2 regions of the Rothia sp. HMSC061C12 genome follow, and region 1 is predicted to be linked to the other one. Evidence: riboswitches for the same ligand, from Rfam matches in the RefSeq annotation. Region 1 holds a riboswitch; the other holds the start of a gene.
What was found. Region 1 has a riboswitch for S-adenosylmethionine ahead of HMPREF3055_RS00095 (ABC transporter ATP-binding protein). Riboswitches for the same ligand answer to the same signal wherever they lie in the genome.

Region 1 (7,728 bases):
ACCATCGCCGCAGAATTCCGCGGCGGCCTCGCCACCTTCTTCGCGATGAGCTACATCGTCGTGCTGAACCCCCTCATCATCGGCCTCGGCAAGGACGCATCCGGCAACGCCCTCGGCGTACCGCAGGTCGCAGCAATGACCGCACTGGTCGCAGGCGTCATGACCATCCTCATGGGCGTCGTCGCCAAGCAGCCCTTCGCCATGGCGGCAGGCCTCGGCGTGAACGCGCTGCTGGCAACCACCATCGCCTCCACCCCCGGACTGACCTGGCCCGCCATCATGGGCCTCGTCGTCTGGGCTGGTGTGCTGATGACCATCCTCGTGCTGACCGGCTTCCGCACCGCAGTGTTCAACGCGGTTCCCGAATCGCTCAAGGTTGCAATCGTCGTCGGTATCGGCTTCTTCATCGCCTTCATCGGCCTCGTCAACGCGGGTATCATCCGCCGCATGCCCGACGCAGCAGGCACCACCGTGCCCGTCTCCTTCGGCGTCAGCGGCCACCTGCTCGGCTGGCCCACCCTCGTCTTCATCTTCGGCCTGTTCCTCACCATTGCGCTGTTCATCCGCAACGTGAAGGGTGCCATCCTCTACGGCGTGCTCGCCTCCACCGCCCTCTCCATCATCCTGGAGAAGGTCGTACCCTCCGGCAGCTCGGTTAAGTCCCCCACCGGCTGGTCCCTGAACGTCCCCGTCTGGGACTCCAACACCAGCAAGCTGCCCGACTTCTCCCTGTTCGGCTCCGCTGACCTGTTTGGCGCCTTCGGCACCCTCGGCGGCATGGCTGCAGTTCTGCTGATCTTCACCATCCTCATCTCCGCGTTCTTCGACGCAATGGGCACCTCCGTCGGCCTCGCAACCGAAGCAGGCACCATCAAGGACGGCCAGATCGAGAACGTCGACAAGGTCCTGCTCGTGGACGCTCTCGGCTCCGTAGCCGGCGGTGGCACCTCCTCCTCCGCAAGCCAGATCTTCGTGGAGTCCGCAACCGGTATCGGCGCGGGCGCACGCACCGGCTTCGCGAACGTCGTCACCGGCGCACTGTTCCTCGTCGCGATCTTCCTGTCCCCGCTGGTCACCATCGTGCCCTTCGAAGCTGTTGCACCCGCAATGGTGTTCGTTGGCTTCCTGATGATCCGCCAGGCAGTGAACATCGACTGGAACGACTGGGGTCTGGGTATCCCCGCGTTCATGACCATCATCTTCATGCCCCTGTCCTACTCCATCGCGGACGGTATCGGCGCAGGCTTCCTGTCCTACGTCTTCATCCGCCTGGTGCAGGGTCGCGGCAAGGACGTGCACTGGCTCATGTACGTGGTTTCCGCAGTGTTCCTCATCTTCTTCGCTAACGGCCTGATTACCGGCTGGATGCACTAAATACATCGGGTGCCGAACCCTCCACACGTGGAGGCGCAGGCACCAGCTGGGCGGGGTATCGGCACCTTTGGAGTGCCGGTACCCCGCCCTGCGCTATTCTTCCCTCTACCCCAACTACCCAATTCTGGTTGCAGGGGCCGGGGAAACACCACATCACCGACTGAACCGCCGCACACAACGCGTTTCAATGGCACAAGTTAGGAGGCGGCGCCTACAATGGTTGAACCATTGTGGCGCCCAACCCGAGACTTACCCGCGAGCCTAGCCCGTGAAATTTACCTGCGAGCTTTACCTGCGAAACCGGCGGCGCAACAGTACACACCGAACAACATCAACGGATCCTCACATGTCTGAACCCCAGAAGGCGGCAGCGCCCACCAGCGCACTCGACCGCTACTTCAAGATTTCCGAACGCGGCTCCTCCATCGCCGCAGAATTCCGCGGCGGCCTCGCCGCATTCTTCGCCATGAGCTACATCGTGGTGCTGAACCCCCTCGTCATCGGTACCGGTGCTGACGCCTCCGAACGCACTCTCGGTATCGCACCCGTCGCGGCTGTGACCGCGCTGGTTGCTGGCGTGATGACCATCCTCATGGGCGTTATCGCCAAGCAGCCCTTCGCCATGGCGGCTGGCCTGGGCGTGAACGCGCTGCTCGCCTCCACCATTGCCACCACCCCGAACCTGACCTGGGCAGACATCATGGGCCTGGTCGTTCTTGCCGGTCTAATCATGACCGTTCTGGTGCTCACCGGCTTCCGTACCGCGGTGTTTGAGGCGGTCCCTGAGTCGCTCAAGACCGCGATTGTGGTCGGTATCGGCTTCTTCATTTCCTTTATCGGTCTGGTCGACTCCGGCATTATCCGCCGCATGCCTGACGCAGCTGGCACCACCGTTCCGGTGAGCCTCGGCGCGGGCGGTCACCTGCTCGGCTGGCCCACCCTCGTCTTCCTCTTCGGCTTGTTCTTCACCATCGCCCTGTTCATCCGTAACGTGAAGGGTGCGATCCTGTGGGGCGTGCTCGCCTCCACCGCGCTGTCCCTGATTCTGGAGGCGGTTGTCCCCTCCGGTTCCGTGAAGGAGGCGGCGACCGGCTGGTCCCTGAACGTGCCTTCCCTGGCGGACATGGAGTTCACCACCCCGAACTTCTCCCTCATCGGTTCCGCTGACCTGTTCGGCGCGTTCACCCACATCGGTCCGCTGGCCGCATCGCTGCTGGTGTTCACCATTCTGCTGTCCGTGTTCTTTGACGCGATGGGCGTTTCGGTTGGCCTTGCCGCCGAGGCTGGCACCATGAAGGACGGCAAGGTTGAGGACATCGACAAGGTCCTGCTCGTGGACGCTTTCGGTTCCGTTGTCGGTGGTGGCGCGTCCGGTTCGGCGAACCAGATTTTCGTGGAATCCGCTACCGGTATTGGTGCGGGTGCACGCACCGGCTTTGCGAACATTGTGACCGGTGTGCTGTTCCTGCTGGCGATTTTCATTTCGCCGCTGGTCACCATCGTTCCCTTCGAGGCGGTTGCTCCGGCGCTGGTCGTGGTCGGCTTCCTGATGATTCGCCAGGCCGTGAATATTGACTGGACCGATTGGGGTCTGGGTATTCCGGCGTTCTTGACCATTATTTTCATGCCGCTGTCGTACTCGATTGCGAACGGTATTGGTGCCGGCTTCGTGGCGTACACTTTCATTCGCCTGGTGCAGGGCCGCGGTAAGGACGTGCACTGGCTGATGTACCTGGTGTCCGCGGTGTTCGTGATCTACTTCGGTATGGGCATCATTAACGGCTGGACTAGCTAAGTCCGCTAGCCCCGATAGTTAGCCTCATTGAGAGGCGTCAACAAAGAATGGCAGAATCGTTCCGGTTTCGGAATGATTCTGCCATTTCTTTATCTGCCCACCCGCACTCAGCATGTACGAGAGGCAGGGAAAGTGACGAGACTTAGCGGACGTCTCCATCCACGTAGAACCAGGCGCCGCCCACCTTCTCAAAGCGCGACAGCTCATGCATACTGCCCTTCACCCGCTCCTCCGCAGGAACACCCGGCACCGAACGGTAATACGCAACGAACTCCACCGTACCGGACGCATCAAACGGGCCACCCGAAGCACCCAGAATATCCAGGCGATACCAGCAGATATTATCCTCCAACTCCAGCGTCGCCGGGCGAGTACTCGGATGCCAGCTCGCCAGCAAGTACGCCGCATCCCCTGTCGCAAACGCGGTAAAACGCGAGCGCATCAGCTGCTCCGGCGCGGGAGCAGTCAGCGTGCCGGAGGCGGCAAACTCGCCCAGGAACCTGCCGCAGCAGGCGCCGTACACCTCGCCGCTCGAGCAGGGGCAGCGGTCATCATGGTTAAGTTCAACCTGGTTCAGTTCAGTCATGCCACCCAGTATAAAGAACGTGCCACGTCAAGAAGGCATCGCATCAAGAAAGCACAGCGCAAAGAAACGCCCGCTCCGCCGGGGATACAAATCCTCCAGCAGAACGGGCGTTCTTGTTTTCAATCGTTAAGTTTGAGCGAACCTACACGGTGCGCTTCAGCGGCAACGCTTATTCAGCGATTGCGCGAGCCGGGGTGTCAGCAGCCGAAGGCTTGCCCACGTATGCGCCGCGGTACTTAGCAGCCGGGTGGCTGTCAGCAACCTTGGTGTGGCCCTTACCGAAGATGTTCTCACGCAGGGTGTTGCCCTCGTACTCGGTGCGGTAGCGGCCGCGCTTCTGCAGCTCGGGAACAACGTACTCGATGAAGTCCTCGAAGGAACCCGGGGAGACGTGGTACGCCAGGTTGATGCCGTCCAGGCCGCCCTCGTCGATCCAACGCTCCAGCTCGTCAGCAACCTGAACCGGGTCACCAACAATGACCTCGCCCATACCGCCGAGGGTGGTGTGCTCAGCGATGTCCTTGCGGGTCCACTTCTTGTCCTTCGCCTGCAGGGTGAAGGGGGTCAGGAAGGACTGAATCGACTCGGTCTGCACGTAGTTCAGGACCTCATCCTCGTCGAACTGGGACAGGTCAACACCGGACCATCCGCCGACAATAGCCTGTGCAGAGTCGAGGTTCACGTACTTCTTGTACTCCTCGTACTTTGCCTTTGCCTTCTCCTCGGTCTCATCCACGATGACGGAGAGCATTGCGAGGATCTTGACGTCGTCGCGGCTACGGCCCTGCTCCTCGGCAGCGGCACGGATACGGTCGGTCACAACGCGGGTCAGGTCGGGACGCAGGGCGCTGATGAACACAGCCTCAGCGTGCTTACCGGAGAACTGCTGGCCACGGCTGGATGCGCCAGCCTGGAAAATCACGGGGGTGCGCTGCGGGCTCGGCTCAGTCAGGGAGATGCCGGGTACGGAGAAGTACTTGCCCTTGTGACCAATCGGGTGGACCTTGGAGGGGTCAGCGTAGATGCCGCGCTCGCGGTCCTTGATGACTGCGCCGTCTTCCCAGGAGCCTTCCCACAGCTTGTAGCAGACGTCCAGGAACTCGTCGGCGATTTCGTAGCGCTCGTCGTGCGGAATCTGGGTGGGCAGGCCCTGGTTCTCAGCAGCCGAAGGCAGGTAAGAGGTCACAACGTTGAAGCCGACGCGGCCCTCGGTGAGGTGGTCGAGGGAGGCGTAGCGGCGAGCCAGAGTGTAGGGCTGCTCGAAAGTAGCGGCAGCAGTCACGCCGAAGCCGAGGTGCTCGGTCACTGCAGCCATTGCAGAAATCTGGGTTGCGGGATCGTTCACGGGAACCTGAGCGGCACCCTCAATGGCGGGAGCGGCAGAGTTCTTGTACACGTCGTAGATGCCGACCACGTCAGCGATGAACACGGCGTCAAACAGGCCGCGCTCAAGGGTCTTAGCCAGGTCAGTCCAGTACTTGATGGTGTTGTACTCGGTTGCGCGGGAGCGCGGGTGACGCCAGAGGTCGAAGCTCTGGTGACCAATGCAGGTCATTTCGAATGCGTTAACTACGATGCGCTTCTTCTGCTCAGCCATCGATTTTCCTTTCGCGAATGATCGGGGACGATCGGGTTAGTGCCCTGCACCCCGCGCGCCGCCTCCTTCTTGCCTTCTGCGTTCGGTGGTGGCCTTCGTGCAGGTGGCGCGTTCGCGCCGTACTTGCCTCGTAACGTTGAGGCCAGATCATCATCTGGGGCACCCCGCTACGGGAGAGGGTTGCCGCCCGGCTAGCCAGAGCTTAGCGCCGGGACTCATGATCTCGTGGTTTGAGTGTACGGGGCGCACGGGAGGGAGGTCACGTTTGTGACGAAAAAATCTTTTTGTGACGTGGAACCGAAATATTTCGTGATAAATGCGAAATATACGGTCATAGAAATTCATACGCGCCCGCCGGGTTGATTGAGGCACGCCACAGCCCATAGGGTGGGAGAAGCAAACCATCCAGAGCGACTGAGAGACCTGGCTCCACGACGTCGCAGCAACCGGCACGGATTCTTCCGCCCCCGGTGCTAACGCCAGGAACGATGGAAGTGACATGACACTCAACAGTGCAGTAACTGACGTACCCACCAGTGAAAAGAACGGCCGCCGTGCCGTATCCACCGCCGCCGTCCCCTTGAGCTTTGAAGGCGTCGGACAATCTTTCCCCGTGCCCGGCGGAACCCACGAAGTTCTTCGCGGAGTCTCCTTCACCGCAGCCCCCGGCGAGATTATCTCCGTCATCGGCTCCTCCGGATGCGGCAAATCCACTCTCCTGCGTGCAGCAGCAGGCCTGAACCGCATCACCGCAGGTACCGTGCGTATCGGCGAGAAGGCAGTGACCGGCCTCGACCCCCGCGTAGCTATCGGCTTTCAGGAACCGCGCCTGCTCCCCTGGCGCACCGTCGCCGACAACGTGGCTCTCGGACTACCGCAGGGCACCAAAAAATCTGAAGGCGCAGCATCCGTAGCGCGCCTGCTCGACCTGGTCGGCCTGGGCGAATACGCAACCCACCGTCCCAAGGAAATTTCAGGCGGTATGGCTCAGCGCGTGTCCCTGGCGCGAGCGCTCGCACGCAACCCCGGCGTGCTACTGCTCGACGAGCCCTTCGGTGCTCTGGACGCGCTGACCCGCATCAACATGCAGGATTTGCTGTTGGACGTGCACCGTCAAGACCCGACCACGATTCTGCTGGTCACCCACGATGTGGAAGAGGCGCTGTACCTCTCTGACCGGGTGATTGTCCTCGGTAAGGACACCCCGGAGGCGCCCGCCACCATCCAGCGCATTGTGACCGTTGACCGTTCTCACCCGCGTGACCGCGCCGATGCAGAGATCACGGCGCTGCGCAGCGAACTGCTGGCTGAGCTCGGCGTGGAAGATAACGCCTAAAGCCGCCACGCAACACATTTCTCACACATCACATCATCATCTTCAGAAGCGAAAAGATTTCATCATGACTTACTCCCCGTCTCGCCGTACCGCCCTCAAGTCCCTTGCCGCAGCCGCCGCTTTTGCTACTCTGCTCAGCGCCTGCGCTGGCGAAGGTTCCGGTTCCGCTAACGCCTCCGGTGCTGCCGGTGGTGGCAATCAGAACACCGTGACCATTGACTACGCGACCTACAACCCGCTGTCCCTGATTATCCGCAAGAAGGGTTGGCTTGAGACCGCCCTTGCCGCGGAGGGTAAGAAGGTTGAGTGGGTCAAGTCGGCTGGTTCGAACAAGGCGAATGAGGCGCTGCGTAGCGGCAATATTGATGTTGGCTCGACCGCCGGTTCGGCGGCACTGCTGGCACGCGCTAATGGCTCCCCCATCAAGGTCATTAGCCTCTACTCGCAGCCGGAATGGTCGGCTCTGGTGACCCGCAAGGATTCGGGCATCACCAAGGTTGCGGATCTGAAGGGTAAGACCGTTGCCGTGACCAAGGGTACCGACCCGTACTTCCTGCTGCTGCAGGCACTCAAGCAGGAGGGTATTTCCGCTTCGGATCTGACCATTCAGAACCTGCAGCACGCCGACGGCCGCACCGCCCTGGATAACGGTCAGGTCAACGCGTGGAGCGGCCTGGACCCGATCATGGCTGCCGCCGAGGTGGAAAGCGGCGACGTGCTCTTCTACCGCAACCTGAACTTCAACACCTACGGTTTCCTGAACGCGACCGAGAAGTTCATTCAGTCCAACCCGACCGCCGCACAGGCCATCGTGGACGTGTACGAGTACGCTCGCGCCTGGGCTAAGAAGAACCCCGAAGAGGCTGTGAAGATTGTCGAGGAGGAGTCCGGCATTAAGCACGAGACCGCCCAGGTCGTCATGGAGCGCACCCACCTGGATATCGACCCGGTTCCGGGCGCTAAGCAGGTTGAGGTTCTCAAGGGCGTCGGCCCGATCCTGGTGGAGTCCGGCGACGTTCCCTCCCAGTCCGACGTGGACA
Region 2 (7,728 bases), on a different contig from region 1:
ATATTCCCTGACTTGGCATAACACTCTTCATAAAGATAGAAAAAATGCCGGACACTCGCATCATACGAACGCCCGACATTTTATTACATAACCCTATGGGTGAAGGTTAATTCACGGTGGGCGGAAGGACAGTTGAGAATACCCAGTCATTCCCTCACAATCCCACACCCACTGTTTGGATAAAACAACATTCAGCAGGATGCGTGAAACGCCTTCGGGCGCCGGTCGAGTTAGCGATTAACAGCGCCGTACAGACGAGTCATCGATTCCAAAGCTTCACGTTCACGCTGCGCCTCACTCGGGGCGGCGGATTCATCTTCAACGCCGAGGGCGCGCGCCAGAATCTTCTCCACCTGCTTCGCCTCAATCAAGAAGCCGTCATGGCCGTGGTTCGACTCGATAATGTCCACGGGCACCGGGGTGGGAAGCGCCTCCGCCAGGCGGTGCGACTCGTGCGGGAAGAACAGACGGTCCGTGTTCACCGCCGCAATCGTCCACTCGCAATCGGTGTGCGCCAGCGCCTGCGCCAGGGTGCCGCGGCCACGCGCCACGTCGTGCGAAATCAGTGCCTCGTTCACTGCCAGGTAGCTGTTTGGGTCAAAGCGCTCAACCAGCTTGGCGCCGTGGTGGTCCAGGTAGCTTTCGATAGCGTAGCGGCCACGAGGCTCGCCCAGAGAACCGCCCACGGTGCTTTCGCCGCGGTTCTCCTCGCGGCCGAAGCGGTGCTCCAGCTCGGCGGGGCTACGGTAGGTGGTGTGCGCGATACGGCGTGCCAGGGCAAGACCGGTTACCGGCGCGGGGCCGTTGTAGTAGTCGCCGCCGGCAAAGTTCGCGTCGGAGCGAATCGCCAGGTTCTGCGTGTGCGCCCAGGAAATCTGCTCGGCGGTGGCCGAAGGACCGGAGGCGATGACCGCGCATCCGCGCACCAGTTCGGGGTTGGTTGCGGCCCATTCTACGGCGCGTGCGCCCCCGAGGGAACCGCCGATGACGTAGCGGAAGCTCGTGATGCCCAGGGCCCGGGCCAGACGCGCCTCAGCACGCACCGAGTCGCGGATGGTGACGAGCGGGAATCGGGATCCCCAGTGCTCGCCGGCGCCCGGGTAGCCTTCGGGAATGATGCTGGCCGGACCGGTCGAACCGTAGCAGCCGCCCAAAATATTGGGGGCAATCACGAAGTAACGGTTGGTGTCCACGACCGAGCCGGGGCCGACGACGCCTTCCCACCAGCCGTCCGATTCGATAGCGCGAATCAGCGGGGCGGGCATGTCCGGGGTGGGCACGCCGCGGGAGACATGCGTGTCACCGGTGAGTGCGTGCAGGATGAGGATGGCGTTATCGCCGGTCTCGTTGAGGGTACCCCAGGTTTCGTAACCGATGGTCACCTGCGGCAGAGTCACGCCGGACTCGAGCTCCAGGTCGCCGATGTTCAGCTGACGCAGATAGCCTTGCGCTTCGGGGTGCTCGGTGCGGGTGCCCGCCACGGGGATGGGTGCGGTGACAGGCTGGCTGGTAGTGCCGGACTGGCTAGTGCTCTGGGTGGTCATGGGGTTCCCTTCACTGGGTTGGTCGGCGAGGTGGTGCCGGGTGTGAGCGGGGTACTCGTCTGTGGGTAGAAGAAGCAACAGGTTGGGCGGCAGCAACGCCGCACAGTTACAACATGCTCCGTAACGGGGAATCCGCAGGTGGACCGAAAAGCCGTAGCTTGCCGGTCCACCTGCGGGTTGCATCACCGTTTAGGAGAGGGTGTCGAAGCCCAGCTGCAGGTCGGCGAGAATGTCGTCGATGTTCTCGATACCGACTGCCAGGCGGACGAAGTTCGGGTACACGCCAATCTTCTCCAGTTCCTCAGCGGAAAGCTGGGAGTGGGTGGTGGAGGCGGGGTGAATCACGAGCGAGCGTACGTCACCGATGTTCGCCACGTTGGAGTGCAGCTTCAGGGCGTCCACGAAGTCGCGGGTCTCCTCCAGGGTTGCGTCCTTGAGGGTGAAGCCGAGCACCGCACCGGGGCCCTTGGGCAGGTACTTCTGTGCACGCTCGTACCAGGGGGAGGATTCCACGCCAGCCCAGATAACCTTGTCGACCTGCGGGTTTGCTTCGAGCCAGCGGGCGACCTTGGTGGCGTTCTCAATGTGGCGTTCGATGCGCAGGGAGAGAGTCTCCAGACCGATGCCGATGTTGAAGGCGTTGGTCGGGGAGATTGCGGCGCCGGTGTCACGCAGCAGGGAGACGCGCGCCTTCAGGATGTAGGAGAGGTTCGCGCCGAACGCGGAGTCCTTACCCAAATCGCGTGCGTAGACCAGGCCGTGGTAGCCGGGGGCGGGCTGGTTGAACTTGGGGAACTTCTCGGGGTCTGCACCGTAGTCGAAGTTACCGGAGTCAACGATCACGCCGCCGATGGAGGTGCCGTGGCCGCCCAGGTACTTGGTGGCGGAGTGGACGACTACGTCTGCGCCGTGCTCGATGGGGCGCAGCAGGTACGGGGTGGGTACGGTGTTGTCCACGATCAGGGGTACGCCGTTTTCGTGCGCGATCTTGGCGATGGGCTCAATGTCGAGCACGTCGTTGCGGGGGTTGGGCACGGACTCGCCGTAGAAGAGCTTGGTGTTGGGGCGGACTGCGGCGCGCCATGCGTCCAGGTCGTCCGGGTCCTCAACAAAGGTGGTTTCAATGCCCAGGTCGGCGAGGGTGTACTTGAGCAGGTTGTAGGTGCCGCCGTACACGGAGGGCGAAGCAACAACGTGGTCGCCTGCACCGGCAATGTTCAGGATTGCGTAGGTAATAGCTGCCTGACCGGATGCCAGCAGCAGCGCGCCTACGCCGCCTTCCAGGGAAGCGATACGGTTTTCGATGACTTCCTGGGTGGGGTTGTTGAGGCGAGTGTAAATGGGGCCCAGCTCGGCGAGGGCGAAACGGTTCGCTGCCTGCTCGGCGCTGTCAAAGACGAAGGAAGTGGTCTGGTAGATAGGTAGTGCCCGAGCTCCCGTTGCGGCATCCGGCGCCTGACCTGCGTGGATCTGGCGGGTTTCGAACTTCCAACCGGCGGGGTTGGCGGGAGTCGGGACGGTAGTGTTGTTGCTCATGCGTGGCTCCTATTGGGGATTCTTAAGGGGCCGCATGCCGACGGTACAGGAATCGTCGTCGAATAATCCTGTCACGATTGATGTACCGGTTTCGGTCACATCGGTCCCGCGCTTGCGTCACGCTTGTGCGTGCCGCCCGGTCTTCACCCAGGGCACCCCACCGCGGAGGAGGGTTGCCGGCCAGCTAGCTGGGGCTTATCGCTGGCGCTCTTGACCTGTTATTTAGAGTGTCATAGGGCACGGGGCGGGGTCAAGGATTTTGTGGGTGCGCGGTACTTTAAGACATTTCATTGCAAAGATGACGTTTTTTAACGTCTGTCATAAAACGCGAACGACGGTGCCGGGGCAATCCGAGGACGAGGCAATCGAGATGCGGAGGCGGACACCCACCATCCACACAGTAACCCCCATCACTTTTATCTACGGTTTTTCGGTACACTGAAATGACACATACACTCACGCAGGGTACAACTCGCTACGGCTCGCTACGCCGTTTATCCTGCTCAGCATCCCTCCGGTATAGGGGCCAGAGGGTCATACCCGAAGGTTACCTACCATGTCTCTTGTTCTTGATGCGGCGCAGCTCAGCCGCGTCTTTGGCAAAGGTGAAAACGCTTTTACCGCCGTCGACCGGGTGTCGCTTCGCGTTAGTTCCGGTGAGATTCATGCCCTCCTCGGCCCCAACGGTGCGGGCAAAACCACCACCGTGCAGATGTGCTCGACCCTGCTCACTCCTACCGGCGGTATCCTCACCGTGAACGGTGTGGATGCTATCGCTCACCCGCAGCGGGCTCGCCGCCACGTGGGCCTCGCGTTGGGCGGGGAGAACGGCTTCTACCCGCGCGCCAGTGCCCGCGACAATCTGCTGTTCTTCGCCGATGTTGCGGGGGTTTCCGGGCGGACCCGACGACACGAGGTGGAGCATGCCCTAGCCCGTGTGGAACTCACCGATGCGGCAACGCAGCCTGTCCAGGAGTTTTCCCGCGGCATGAAGCAGCGCCTACATATTGCCCGCGCCCTGCTCGGCTCCCCCGCCCTGCTCCTGCTGGATGAGCCGACCAACGGGCTCGACCCCGATATCGCCCTAACCGTGCGAACCCTCATCCGCTCCCTCGCGGAAGACGGCGCCGCCGTTCTGCTGACGAGCCACCTACTCGGCGAAATCGAGGACCTGGCGCACACCATCACCGTGTTAGGCGCCGGTTCCGTCGCCGTGAGCGGCAGCCTCGAAGACATCGCCGCGCACGCCGGCATTGCCGCCACGACCGTGGTACAGGTCGAGGCCACCGCCACCGAGGGCCTTGATACGCTTCGTGGGCTCCTCGGCGATAAGGCTACGGTGCTCTTCGCCCCGCGCGGTTCCGGCTGGGAACTCACCCTCTACTGGCATGGCGAGCGCGCCACGTTCGAGGCGGGCGAGGCGCACCGTATCCTCGCGGAGGGGCTTGCCACCGCACGTATCGGGGCACGGACCGAACCGTACACACGCCCGGCAACCTTGGAAGAGGCATACCTGGCAATGGCGGAGGGGCTCAAGCGATGAACGCTCAGACACGGCGTCCGAAAGACTCCCAGCAACAGAGCCGAGGGGGCGACCTACGGCAGGAGTGCGCCCGTCAGTTGCGGCTCATGGGCTTTAGCCTGCGCCAGTTCCTGACGGTCCCCTACTTCATTCAGCTACTCATCAGTACGGTGCTCGGGTCGGTTATTATTCAGGCTCTTGCGGTGCATGCGGCGGCGCAGAGCTCCGCGGGTCACTCCGTTGACCCGACCCTCGCGTGGACCCGCGCGGGCATTGTGGGCATGTGGTCGGTCTGCATCGTGTCTGCGGGCATCATCAATTTCGAGCGTTTCCGTGGGACCCTCGTGTACCTGTGTTCGGGGTCGATTTCTCCGGTGCGGGTGCTGGCGGCTATCGTTTCGAGCGCATCCATTGTGGGTATGGCGGCTTTGCCCCTGTCGTGGCTCATCTGGGCTCTTGTGACGCTTAACCCGCAGGTCACGGACTTTTCAGCACTCTGGCCGCGCTACGTTCTGGGCGTTCCCCTGCTGTGGCTTGCGTGCCTGTCGGTAACGTTCATGATTGCGGTGTTCTTCGTGGCCACACCGAACGCTATCGCCTACGAGGAGCTGTTGCTCGTGCCGGTTTTTATTCTTTCCGGGGTTCTCTTCACGACCATTGAAGCGCCCGCCTGGCTAGATGCTGTAGGCATGCTCATTCCCCTGCAGGCGCCGGTTCATCTCCTACTTGGGCGTACCACCATCACTACCCCGGCGGATGCGCTCCTGCCCGTTGCGCAGACGCTCGCCGTGAGCCTCGCTTGGGCGTTGTGCGCCTTCCTCTTTGCCCGGAAGGCTCTCGCCTCCGCCCGTCGTCGCGGCACCCTGGGGGCGATGTAGCGTGCGTGTTCTCTCTACTGATTCCCTGCCCGGCGTGGTGCGCCGGGCACTGTCTACCGCCTCTATCGGCTGGTCATCTTCTATTACCTTCGCAACCCTCGGAACGGCCATCACAACCCTGGTGCTCGTACCCGGTCTTAACGTGCTTTTTACGGTGCTTTTGGGCGCCGACCTCGCCGCGAACGATACGGTACGCATCGGCTGCGCGACCGCCCTGATTGCCACCCTCAGCTCGGTGGCCGCCGGCATCGTCGCGCGCGTTGCCACCGACCGGTGGATTGGCGTCTTCGAGTACGTGTGCACGGCACGCCCGGTGGATGCGGGCTACTGGCTGGGTGCGGCGGCGGTGCCCGCGCTGTTGGCATCCGTAACGGGCCTGAGCAACGTGGGCATCGTGTGGTTGCTCTCCCTCACGGCACCCCCTACCGGGGCGGGTTCCGGGCTTCTGCTCGGCGCCATCGCGCTGATGCCGGTTGCGGTTCTGGGCGGGGTCTGCCTGGGCATTTTTGCCGCCGGGCTGGGCCTGTACCTGTCAGATCCGTACACGGGGTCCAATTTTCTGTCCATTATTCTGCCGGTCAGCGCGGGTGTGATCGTTCCGGTGAGCACCTACCCCGCGTGGCTTGCGTGGGTGTGTTCCTGGGCTCCCGGCTCCCGGCTGGTGCAGGCTCTAGATACCTCTGGCGGTATTGCAAGCGGCGCCGCACCGGATCTGTTCGCGCTCCTGGCGGCGGACACAGCCCTGGCGGGACTCCACGCCGCGGCGGGGTTGGGGCTTACGTTCCTCGCCGCCCGCCGCATCCGTGCCGGCGCCCGCGCCTCGCTGCTATAAGGCGCGTACCCGAGATAAAAAGAACGAACCTTTTAAACGCCCTCTCCCCCGGCGCGCTATCCAGGCATGACAACCAACCGGGCGCCGAAACCACGAAAGACTATTCCTGTGACCGTTACTCCCGCTTCATACACCTTAGAGGCCCTCGGCTTCGACCCCTCCTGGCAGGGTTCAGCAATTCGCGCCGCGTTCACCCTCGACGGCACCCTTGATGATTTCACCCTCGCCCGCGTCAGCGCCGTGCACCGCACCCGCTGCGAGCTGCTGACCTGCGAGCGGGGCGAGCTCGTGAAGCTCTCCGCTCCCCTGCGTCCGGTCGAGAACGACTACGGCGAAGAGGAATACCCCGTCGTGGGCGACTGGGTGCTCGCCCAGCCCATCCCCGGAACCGGCGGTGAAACCCAGCCCGCAGAGCATAAGCCCCTCGCGATTCTGCCCCGGCGAAGCTACCTCACCCGCCCCAGCGCCACCCGAGAATCCGCGGATCAGCCCGTCGCCGCCAACGTGGATATGCTCTGCATCGTTGAGCCGTGCTTCCCCGAGCCGTCCATCGGGCGCATTGAACGCTACACCGCCCTGGCGCACGCTTCCGGGGTGCAGGTCGCGCTGATTCTCACCAAGGGTGACCTGGTGACGGCCGAACAGCTCGCCGGCTACGAGGAATCCCTCGCGGGCGGCGTGGATGCGGTGCTCGCCGTCTGCACGGACAACGGCTACGACCCCGCTCCAGTGGCGGAGCTCGTCGCCGGACGCACCGCCGCGTTCCTGGGCCGTAGCGGTGCCGGTAAATCAACCCTGGTCAACGCCCTGCTCAACCCCGGAGCCGACCCCCGCGAGGCCAGCTCAGAAAACCGGGTGCAAGCGACCTCCGCGGTTCGCGGCACTGACGGCAAGGGGCGCCACACCACCACCAGCCGCCAAATGATTGTTCTGCCCGGTGCTGGATACTTCGGTGCTGGAGAATCCGGCGCAGAAGGCTCCGGCACAGAATCCTCAGCTGGCACAGTGCTGATTGACACCCCGGGCGTGCGAGCCCTCGCCGCCACGAGCGATAGCGCTGCCATTGACGAAACCTTCGACGACGTCTCCAGCTACGCCGCCGCCTGCCGGTACAGCGACTGCTCCCACGGCTCCGAACCCGGATGCGCGGTGCAGCAGGCGCTCGCCGACAGCTCCCTCGACCCCGAACGTTTTGAACGCTACCGCAGGATGATGGCAGAATCTGCACGCCTGCGCCTACGCTCTCAAGAGCGCGAGTACCGGCAGAGCAACCGCGCCTTCACGAAGGCGAACAAGGCGGGCCGCCGCACCCTCATGTCCATTAAGGGCCGCGCCAACTAGCCGATAAACGCGCACGCCCCGGCGAGGCTAGGCGGGGCTTCCACCAGCTGAGCCGGGCAATCCTGTACGGGCGGC

Region 2: it holds a riboswitch for S-adenosylmethionine, as region 1 does, so the genes downstream of both, HMPREF3055_RS06260 (bifunctional o-acetylhomoserine/o-acetylserine sulfhydrylase) here and HMPREF3055_RS00095 (ABC transporter ATP-binding protein) in region 1, are expected to answer to the same signal.

The regions. Positions count from the first base shown of each region.
Region 1 is NZ_KV821831.1:15,662-23,389, reverse strand. It holds gene HMPREF3055_RS00115 (NCS2 family permease) at 1-1,374, shown strand, start outside; gene HMPREF3055_RS00110 (NCS2 family permease) at 1,721-3,169, shown strand; gene HMPREF3055_RS00105 (YchJ family protein) at 3,312-3,755, opposite strand; gene HMPREF3055_RS00100 (LLM class flavin-dependent oxidoreductase) at 3,925-5,352, opposite strand; SAM riboswitch class IV at 5,467-5,575, opposite strand; SAM riboswitch class I at 5,751-5,847, shown strand; gene HMPREF3055_RS00095 (ABC transporter ATP-binding protein) at 5,852-6,688, shown strand; gene HMPREF3055_RS00090 (aliphatic sulfonate ABC transporter substrate-binding protein) at 6,753-7,728, shown strand, end outside.
Region 2 is NZ_KV821872.1:2,331-10,058, forward strand. It holds gene HMPREF3055_RS06255 (homoserine O-acetyltransferase MetX) at 231-1,544, opposite strand; gene HMPREF3055_RS06260 (bifunctional o-acetylhomoserine/o-acetylserine sulfhydrylase) at 1,734-3,080, opposite strand; SAM riboswitch class IV at 3,184-3,296, opposite strand; gene HMPREF3055_RS06265 (ABC transporter ATP-binding protein) at 3,637-4,623, shown strand; gene HMPREF3055_RS06270 (ABC transporter permease) at 4,710-5,480, shown strand; gene HMPREF3055_RS06275 (ABC transporter) at 5,482-6,312, shown strand; gene rsgA (ribosome small subunit-dependent GTPase A) at 6,421-7,653, shown strand.